3 regions of the Arthrobacter sp. LFS091 genome follow, and region 1 is predicted to be linked to each of the others. Evidence: riboswitches for the same ligand, from Rfam matches in the RefSeq annotation. Region 1 holds a riboswitch; each other region holds the start of a gene.
What was found. Region 1 has a riboswitch for cyclic di-AMP ahead of ACNQOP_RS05025 (NlpC/P60 family protein). Riboswitches for the same ligand answer to the same signal wherever they lie in the genome.
Positions count from the first base shown of each region.

Region 2: linked by a shared signal. The riboswitch ahead of ACNQOP_RS16420 (M23 family metallopeptidase) and the one ahead of ACNQOP_RS05025 (NlpC/P60 family protein) in region 1 are both predicted to bind cyclic di-AMP.
Region 3: linked by a shared signal. The riboswitch ahead of ACNQOP_RS03295 (hypothetical protein) and the one ahead of ACNQOP_RS05025 (NlpC/P60 family protein) in region 1 are both predicted to bind cyclic di-AMP.

Region 1 covers NZ_JBFPFP010000002.1:479,512-482,778, forward strand. The annotation lists gene ACNQOP_RS05020 (FAD-binding protein) at 394-1,095, shown strand; gene ACNQOP_RS05025 (NlpC/P60 family protein) at 1,209-1,994, opposite strand; cyclic di-AMP (ydaO/yuaA leader) riboswitch at 1,998-2,190, opposite strand; gene ACNQOP_RS05030 (copper resistance CopC family protein) at 2,341-2,973, opposite strand; gene ACNQOP_RS05035 (NCS2 family permease) at 3,087-3,267, shown strand, end outside.
Region 2 covers NZ_JBFPFP010000008.1:196,997-200,263, forward strand. The annotation lists gene ACNQOP_RS16415 (C40 family peptidase) at 1-496, opposite strand, end outside; cyclic di-AMP (ydaO/yuaA leader) riboswitch at 501-669, opposite strand; gene ACNQOP_RS16420 (M23 family metallopeptidase) at 807-1,637, opposite strand; cyclic di-AMP (ydaO/yuaA leader) riboswitch at 1,642-1,883, opposite strand; gene ACNQOP_RS16425 (metal-dependent transcriptional regulator) at 2,073-2,768, opposite strand; gene serC (phosphoserine transaminase) at 3,063-3,267, shown strand, end outside.
Region 3 covers NZ_JBFPFP010000002.1:113,397-116,663, reverse strand. The annotation lists gene ACNQOP_RS03300 (glycosyltransferase) at 1-1,089, opposite strand, end outside; gene ACNQOP_RS03295 (hypothetical protein) at 1,223-2,077, opposite strand; cyclic di-AMP (ydaO/yuaA leader) riboswitch at 2,081-2,266, opposite strand; gene ACNQOP_RS03290 (ATP-binding protein) at 2,376-3,267, opposite strand, start outside.

The DNA of each region.
Region 1 (3,267 bases):
TGCTTGATGTTCCGGCTATTCTGCCAGAGGTTCTCCGCACTGGATTCCCTGACTCTTCAAATGTCAATGGCCGGGGTAGGAGAAACTTGGAATCTCTCCTTCCAATGCCCACTATTCTCGGTCGGAAGTGCCGAATCAAGGCGACTTCGGGCTATGTGCATAACGGTCCGGGCTCAGTTCAAACCACACGGGATCGGCCTGCTGGCGGACACGAAAAACACGACGCCGGGACGGCTACCCATGGCCGAAAAAGTTCGGTAGTGTTCGAGTCACCGAATAGCCGGGCAGCGTGTCTCATGACACACCCCGGCTGTTAATTTGCGGCCGCTTGGGGAACTCGGACGCGATCCCACGCGATGCCGCAGGGCACACACGTCAAGGAGGAACCAAGCAGTGTCACTCACGCCTGATTCCGGCACGGAACGAACCACCACAGTGGTCATCGGCGCCGGCCTCTCCGGTCTGGCTGTTGCCAGCGAGCTTAGCCGCTACGGGGTGGGCTCCATCGTCGTTGACGGGTTCGGGTCGCTGTCAGCCACCGGGCCTTCGACCCACACTGGAATGCTCCAGCGCTGCGACATCGCCGATCCCGCCATGCAGGAACGCAGCGAGATTCTCCGCCACCTGCGCAACTACGCCGCCAACCATCAATTGGACGTTCGCAGCACCACCCGTGCCGTTCGCCTGGATTTCCTGGGCTCCGACCCGTCGCAGCAGATAGGGCACGGCCCCACCGGAAGCACCGCATCGGCCACCCTCCGGGGCAGGATCGTTTTCGGCCCCCTCGAATCCACTCCCCGTCAGTGGGCGGTCCACACCGCCCAAGGTGTCCTGCTGGCCGACCACGTCGTGGTGACGCGCTGCGCCCAGAGCCAGCTGCGCCGGATGCTGGCAGAACTTGGAATTGCCGTCGGCCAGAATTTCGCCGCGGCAATGCGTGCCGTGGGGATGCACCTTGTAGGCGTCGGAGAACTCATTACCCCGACTCCCAAAGAAGTCCTTCGGCAGGCCAAAGCTGTGGGGCAGGCTATTTCCGCCAGGGTGGCCCTACCGGCAGGCAACGGCATGGCCGGCAGCGGCGTAGCCATCGCCTAGGACGGCCGCTTCACCGCCACTGGAACTTTTGCGCACATTTCTTAACGCCAAAGGCCGGCACCCTCGAAGAATGAATCTTCGAAGATGCCGGCCTTTGAACTGAAGCGTGAGGCTTATGCGCCTGCGCGTACGTACGTGATGGGACCAGTTGCGGTCAACCAGCTGATCGGGTGGATGCCCGTCTGGTTGCCGTTGATGCCACCGCTGATGGCCTGGCCGTTGCCGATGTAGATGGCAACGTGGCCGGACTGGACGATCATGTCGCCGGGCTGGGGGTCACTGACAACCTTGCCGTAGTTCAGGAACTGCATGGGAGCCAGGTCACCAACAGGGATGCCTGCGGAGCCGAGGGCCCGCTCCACCATTGCGGTGCAGTCCTGCATGATGCCGATCTGGGCGTAAGCCGAGGCGACCATGGCTGCGTTGACTCCACCGACGGCCGGTGCAGCGGCTGCGGGAGCAGCAGCAGCCGGAGCGGCTGCAACCGAAGCGGCAGCCTTTGCGACAGGAGCGGCCGCAGCGGTTGTTGCCACTGCTGCCTTCTTGGCTACAGGTGCCTCAACAACGGGAGCCGGCTTTTCGATGACCGGAGCTGCTACGGATGCAACAGCAGGGCGCTCGAAGTTGACGGTAGCCGTGGCGGCGGCGGTTACAACCTTGGTGGGGGCCTCGGAAACGGTCTCGGCGACCGTGGCGGGGCTGGAGTCGCGCTGAACCGGGGTTTCGGCTGCGTGTGCAGCGATGGAGCCGGTCAACACAAGGCCCGAGGCTGCTGCGATAACAGCTGCCTGGCGGCCAGCGCCGGAAGCGTTGCTGGCGACTGCCTTGGAGATGGAGATGAACGGATTAGGACGTACGCTGTCCGCCTTACGACGGCCGCGAAGAATGCTTGAAGACATGAAAAAGCCTCTCCCGATGCCTGCGAGGTTAGCTGTCGGATTCGGATGGGAGTCACCCGGCCACTATCCCCCGCTGTTCAGCGGAAGCATCGTGACTTCACCCCAAGGCACGCTCGAAAGCGACCTAAATTGGGTTCCCCGTCTCTGCCGTAAGGTTTGTCTGCGAACGGATTCCGGACTGCGGCAGAGCTAGGCAATCAGGCCGGAAGTGCCCGCTACGTGGAACAGGCACAGCTACTACGGTACGCGATGATCTCGCCGAAGTCACATTTAAGTAACGAGAACCGGGGTTTTGGCGTGTCGCAGTGACCAATCCGAGATATTCGCAGCTACGTAGAAAAGCCTGTTATTCCGCGGAATCTCCCGCATTTGAGTCGCTGGAGGCGGCGAGTTTCTTCCGGGCGGTAACGGCGAGATAGATCACAAGGCCCACAGCAACCACGGCCAGTCCCACGATGCTCCACGGGAAAGGTTGGGACGCGTCAGCGGCCGGGGTACTGGTGGCAGTGCCTGGCGCTGCAGTTCCTGCCGTCGGAACCGTATTTGAAGGTGCCGACGACGACGGCGAGGCACCCGCCGTGCCGCTCGTCGCCGTCGTGCTTCCAGCAGCGGCCTTGAACGTGAAGGTGCCCTCGATGGGGTGCGAGTCGGAGCTGACGACCCTCCAGACCACGGTGTATTCGCCGGCCGGCGCGCCTTCTCGGATCTTCTGGACCGCCTGGTTGTCGATGATTTCGACGGGCCCATCCGCCCAGTTTTCGCCACCCGCAGCGACCGTAACGCCCGATCCGATGGCCAGCGGCCGGTTGTTGAACGTGATGGAGACCGACGCCGGGACAGCTGCCACGCTGGAGCCGTTGCCCGGCGCTGTGGATTCGGCGACGTCGTGCGCGGAGGCCGGGCCCGCGGAAAACAGCAAAGCGGATGCGAAGGCCAGGGCGGCAACGACGGCGGCCAGAAGCGGGCGGATGGTGCGCATGGGGCGGTTTCTCCTAGTGTTGGCTTCCTTACAGACTAGGCGAATCGTCAGGGGGCCCATATCCGACGGCATAGGATTTGAGGGCACACTCCCCTCGATCCCCGGAGTCCTTCATGCTTAAACAAGGTTCTGCCATCGACCGCTACTTCAAAATTTCCGAGCGTGGCTCCACATACTCCCGGGAAATCCGAGGCGGCTTCGCAACCTTCTTCGCCATGAGCTACATCGTGGTCCTCAACCCCCTGATCCTTTCCGGGCAGGATTCCAGCGGAGCGTCGCTGGGATTCACCGCCG
Region 2 (3,267 bases), on a different contig from region 1:
AGTCCCAGCCGTTGGGGGTGGTGCCGCCCCATACGTAGGGGTGGCCGATACCGGTGTAGGCAATGGCGGCGAGGCCCGAAGCAGCAGCGCTTGCAGCACCGTCCGTAACCTCGGAGGACTTTGCGGTGACTGCTGCTGCGGCGTCCTGGCTACCAGCGGCGCGCTGGGTGACCTGCGATGCACGCTGGACAACCTTGGGGGCTTCCTTGGTGGCCACGACCGGGCTCTCGAAGGCCACGGTGGCGGTCGGCTCTGCGGTGACGACGGCGGTTGCCACCATCTGCTGGGTGCTGGAGGCTTCCGACTTGGAGACGTCCGTATCAGCTGCCGTAGCCGGAAGACCGGCGGTCAGGACAAGGCCCGAAGCTGCTGCCAGGACGACGGCCTGACGGCCAACCGAACCGGCGTTGGACGAAACAGCCTTGGAAAGAGTGTTCAAGGGGTTCGTACGAACCGTTTCAGCGCGGTGGCGCGCAGGGGTAGTGCGTGATGACACGTAGGTAGCCTCTCCCAATGCCTGCGAGGTGAGCTGTCGGATTCGGATGGGAGTCATCCGGCCGCGTTGCTTCAAGGAAGCTTTTGCGACTTAACCCCAAGGCCTTCTATCGAAGACCAAAAGTGGTTCCCCCGCCCCTGCCAGACGATTTATGCGAACGGACCTTGAGTGGTGGCAGAGCTAGGCAATCCACTCAAGTGCATCGGCCCCCTAAAAAGCCGATGCGCTTTGTACGGTACAACAGTTGAACGCGAATGTCACATTCAGGTCACGGGGTGTCGCAAAATGCGAGAGGCGACCATCAACTGGCTTAGAGCCAGCCCATGGGGTCTACAACTTCTCCGTTGACCTGGACCTCGAAGTGGAGGTGGCAGCCCGTGGAAGCGCCCGTGGTGCCGCTCAACGCGACGGTATCGCCACGGGTGACGGTCTGCCCGACCTTGACGTTGAAGGACGACAGGTGGTTATAGGTGGTCTCGAGGCCGTTGCCGTGGTCCACTACCACGCGGTTGCCTCCGCCATACTCGTGCCATCCGGCGAAAGTGACCTTGCCCGTGGCAGCCGCATGCACTGCGGTGCCGCACTGGGCAACGAAGTCCTGGCCCCGGTGGAAGTCGCCCGTGCCGCCCGTGAGGGGGCTGACCCGGTAGCCGAACGGCGAGGCCGTGACCAGGCTGTCCAAGGGGCTGGCAAGCGTGCCAACGGACGAGGCGCGCTGGATGCTGCCGACCGACTGGGCGCTGAGCAATTGCTTCAGCTTGCCGTCGGGGTCAGCTGCGGTTGCGACGGCGGCGCGGCTGAAGTCGATTTTTGCCGATGCGGCCGCGGAAACCTCTGGCTGGCTGCCGCCGGAAACGGCGAGGGCGGACTCGGTCTGGCCCGACTCCGACGTTGCCATCACGGGGCTTGTGGCCGGCAGTCCGACAGTCAGCGCCAAGCCGGTGGCAGCGAGGGCTACTCCGGCTTTCTGGCCGACACCACTGGCTGCGGCGAAATCGGCAACCTGGCGCAATGGGCTCTTACGGCGGCGGACTTGGCGCTCAGTGTCACGGGGCCGGACCTCCATTGTTGCGCGGGCTGGCCGCAGCTCAACAGCGGGGCCGGTGGCGCGGCGACGACCCCTGACGTTCTGCGATGTCAAACTCTGTTCCTCTCTGGAAAGCCTGCGAAGTTAGCTGTCGGATTCGGGTCAGAGAGTTCAAAGACCCGGTCCGCACGAAGCGCTCATGGCACACAGGTATCCCAGGAGGGACTTGCGTAAATGGGCACTTCTGCTGCGGACTTCACCCCAAGGCTGCTTCTTTAGACAGCCGCTTGTGGTTCCCCCGCCTCTGCCAGTGGTGGATGGCACACCTGATCCGCTGGCAGAGCTCGGCTCCGGATCAGGTAACGCTTTGGTATCGGCGCTAGTAGATAACTATAGGCGATTAAAGCCTGCAGTAATAAATTCGTTATCAACAGGACGACGCACTCCCTTATCATCAATCCCGGAAAACCGCAGGTCACATTGTCCCGCGGGGCACAAAAGTGAGGTTTGACACGGCATACCCGAGGATGCGGCGCCCCCGAAGGGAGGTCAGCCCAGGGAGACGAACACGTGGGCCGCAACTTCCGGTGGAAGCTCAAGCGCTCCCTCGATGCCGGGAACCCGGACAGAAATGTACTCGCCGACGCGTTCCAATGACACCGCTGCCCCGGGACGGATTCCGCCTTCGTCCAGTTGGGTGAGGAGTTCGGGCTCCACCTGGATGGGCTCGGCAAGCCGGCTGACCACCACGCGGGAATCGGCGGCGTAGCCATCCATGGCCTGCAGCAGGTTGATGTCGAGCCGCGGGATGGTCTGCGTCGGCAGGCCGCCCAGGGCTTCGAGTCCTGGAATCGGATTGCCGTAAGGCGACTCGGTGGGGTGTTCAAGGAGTTCGTAGAGCCGGCGTTCAACCCGCTCACTCATCACGTGTTCCCAACGGCACGCTTCGTCATGGACGTACGCCCAGTCGAGGCCAATGACATCGGCAAGGAGCCGCTCCGCGAGACGGTGCTTTCGCATGACCTCGGTGGCGCGCTTGCGGCCCATCTGGGTCAGTTCAAGGTGACGGTCGTTGGATACGATCACCAGGCCATCGCGCTCCATGCGGCCGATGGTTTGTGAAACCGTGGGGCCGGAGTGCCGCAGGCGCTCGGCGATGCGGGCCCTGAGCGCCACAATGTTCTCTTCTTCAAGCTCCAAAATGGTCCGAAGATACATCTCAGTGGTATCGATCAGATCCGTCATCCAGCTCAGCTCTCCTCGAACGCAGTTTCCTTGCGTAATCTCCACCGTACCGCGTCCTTGGCCAGGGCAGCCGGTGTGTACCGCTGGCCCTTGAACGCCGACACCCAGCCTAGCTTATTTGGAATTACTCTGGATAATTCCGGTCGCATCCTGTTGCTTCGCATTCCACGTGGCGGACTATGACGGATGCAGGTTACAGCCCCCGGGCCGAGTCAGGCAGAATTGGGGAGTCGAAGGGGCAGCGGATGCCACCTGCCACGACCCATCTCTAGCCGATACCCATTGGAGCCACACGTGAGCGACAACAGCATCACCATTCCCGCCGATCTGCTGCCCAAGGACGGACGCTTCGGCGCAGGACCGTCCAAGGTCCGCCCGGAACAGATCGAGGCGTTGTCTGCCGCATCGGCCACCATCCTGGGCACCTCCCACCGGCAGGCCCCGGTCAAGAACCTCGTGGGATCGGTACGGGAAGGACTCAGCCAGTTCTTCCGCGCAC
Region 3 (3,267 bases), 370 kb from region 1:
GCCGAACGTGAAGCGCCGGTTGGCGGCTGTGTTGGCGACGGCCGTCACGATCAGGGCCAGGAAGTTGGCGAGCTGCGGGTCCATGAATCCCCGGCACAGCAGGAAGATCAGCAGGTAGGCCACTGTGGACGCCGCGCCGATCACCGCAAAGCGCACCAGTTGCCCGAACAGGCTGGCGCGTGGGGTCGATTCCGATGTTCGCGACGACGCCGGCAATGGGCCGCGGGCCAAGGCCGCGCGCAGTTCGGGGACAGGGATGCGCCCGGTGACGAGGTCGCGCGTCAGGCGCGCCATTCCGCGGAGGTCGGCCAGGGCGGTTCGTACGACGTCGACACTTGAGTTCGGATCGTCCGTCCAGTCGACGGGGACTTCATGGACGCGGAGGCCGCAGCGCTCGGCCAGGACCAGGAGTTCGGTGTCGAAGAACCAGGCGTTGTCCAGGGTGTGGGGGAGGATCCTGTGGGCGACGTCTGCCCGGATGGCTTTGAAACCGCATTGGGCATCCGAGAACCGGGCGCCCATGAGCGTATGCAGGAGGACGTTGTAGCTGCGGGAGACGAACTCGCGCTTGGGCCCGCGGACAACACGGGAGTTGCGGGAGAGCCGGGTCCCGATGGCGAGGTCCGAGTGGCCGGAGATCAGGGGAGCCAGCAGGGGTGCCAGGGCGGCAAGATCAGTGGAGAGGTCCACGTCCATGTAGGCGAGCACCGGGGACGGGGAGGCGAGCCAGACCTGACGGAGGGCGTTGCCCCGGCCCTTCTCCTCAAAGCGCATGACGCCGATTTCGGGGAGTTCACGGGCCAGGCGCTCGGCGATCTTCAATGTGTTGTCCGTGCTCGCATTGTCCGCGACCGTGATGCGGAACGTATGCGGGAACGTCTCCACCAAATGCCCGTGCAAGCGGCGCAGGCATTCCTCAAGGTCGGTCTCTTCGTTGTGGACGGGAATGGTGACGTCCAGGACAGGGACCGTGGTCCGCGTGTCCACGGGAAAGCGCCGCGGCTGCCGGTAGGGCAAGGCAGGAGCGGCGAAGGTCCCCGCATGGGCGGGGTTCGGCAGCGCACTGGTGGCGGGATCTATGAGCGTCATGCATTCACAGTGGGGCCGCCGATTGTGAGTGCTTTAGGCGGAAGCTGTGACGCGACTGTGTAAGTTGACGGGGCCCCTTAAAAGCGAAAAGCCGCCCCCGGAGCGGGAGCGGCTTTTCGTGAAAGCTCTTGGCTTAGTACCAGTTGTTGGCCAAGTGGAAGGCCAGGGCAGCCGACGGGGATCCGTAGCGTTCCTTGATGTAGTTCAAACCCCACTTGATCTGGGTCTGGTAGTTGGTCTGCCAGTCCGCACCGGCAGAAGCCATCTTGCCGGCCGGAAGCGACTGGACAATACCGTACGCACCGCTGGAAGCGTTGGTGGCAGTGGTCCGCCATCCTGATTCCTTCTCCCACAGCGTGTTCAGGGCGGTCATTTCGCCCGCGCCCCAGCCGTAGCTGCCAAGGATGCTGGCGGCGTAGGCCTTTGCAGCGGCGGGATCGTCCACTGCCTTCGGGGCGGCAGCAGCGGCTGCAGCCTGGGCAGCGGCGGCAGCAGCAGCGTCGGCGGCCTGCTTGGCGGCAGCGTCAGCAGCGGCCTTGTCGGCAGCAGCCTTCTCGGCAGCGGCTTGATCGGCAGCTGCCTTGTCGGCGGCAGCCTGCGCGGCAGCGGCCTGATCAGCGGCGAGCTTGTCGGCTGCGGCCTTGTCGGCGGCGGCCTTGTCTGCAGCAGCCCGGTCGGCTGCACCCTTGGCAGCTGCGGCGTCCATCGAAGCGGAAACTTCAGCGGACTTGTTGGTGCTGACCTGTGCGGCGGCCTGGGTGCCGGCTACGCGGCTTGCCTCGGGGAGGTTCAAGGCCGCGTTGGCGGCGGTACCCAGCGATGCAACGCCCAGTGCAGCGGCGATGACGCCCGCTACAACAGGCATGCGCTTGCCGGACTTGCCCTCACGGGCGGCCTTTTTGAGGACGGTCTGCGACTTGGTCAACTGGGTGTCGTTCTGGTCGCGGTGACGCGCGGAAGGGCGCGTCTGATCGTTAAATTCAGACATTTGTGATTACCTCTCAGCGCCTGCGGAGTTAGCTGTCGGGTTCGGATGAGGTCATCCGGCCGCGCATCACGCTGCGGCTTCACCCCAAGGGCCGGCAAAATGCCTGGGCCCGGAGACTCTGGGTCCCCCGTCTCTGCCTCGGTGAAAGATCGGACTCCGGGAAGTGGCAGAGCTCGGCGCATCCCGGATGTGGGCCGGTTAGGGGCAACCCACCCTTTCGACGGTACAGGAGGTTTCCGCAGAAGTCACATTTAGGTAACAGAGATCACGAAGTCGGTGAGTCGTCTTGCCGGATTCTTTACAGGCGTTCGGTAGTGGCGGTAGGCAGCCGGAGGGCGAACTCGGTGCGCCCCGGCCTGGACGTCACTTCGACGCTTCCGCCGTGCGCTTGAACGATGGATTCCACTATCGACAAGCCCAACCCCGAGGTCCCTTCCGAGCCCGATCTCGCCGCGTCGGCACGGGCAAAACGGGAGAAGATGCGGCTCTGGAATTCCTGCGGTATGCCAGGACCGTTGTCGGTCACGGTCACCACTGCGCTGCCATCCGCGGAGAGCATGACTCCAGTGACCACCGTTGTTCCCGGGTCGGTGTGTTTGCGGGCATTCGAGAGCAAGTTCGCCAGCACCTGGTGCAATTGCGTGGCATCGCCGCGTACGGTGACGGGCTCCCCGGGGAGCTGCAGTTGCCAGATGTGGTCCGGCGCCATGACTTTTTCGTCACTCACGGTCTCGATCACCAACTGGGTCAGGTCCACGTCCGTGACCTTCAACGGCTGGCCCTCGTCCAACCTCGCCAGCAACAGCAGGTCCTCCACCAGCGTAGTCATGCGTTCGGACTGGCTTTGTACCCGGGCCAAGGACTTCCTGCCGTCGTCCGTAAAGGTCTCGGTCATCCGAAGCAGCTCGGTGTAGCCACGGATGGCGGTCAGCGGCGTCCGGAGCTCGTGCGAGGCATCGGCAACGAACTGCCTCACTTTGGTCTCGCTCTCCTGACGGGCCTCTAACGCGCTGGAGACGTTGTTCAGCATCTGGTTCAGGGCGTGGCCCACGCTCCCCACTTCGGTCCCGGGATGGGAGGCCGACGGCGGGACACGCACCGCAAGTGCCACTTCACCGGCGTCGAGAGGCAGCCGTGAAACCTTGGTGGCGACATCGGAAAGCTGCTCCAGGGGCCACATGGTGCGACGG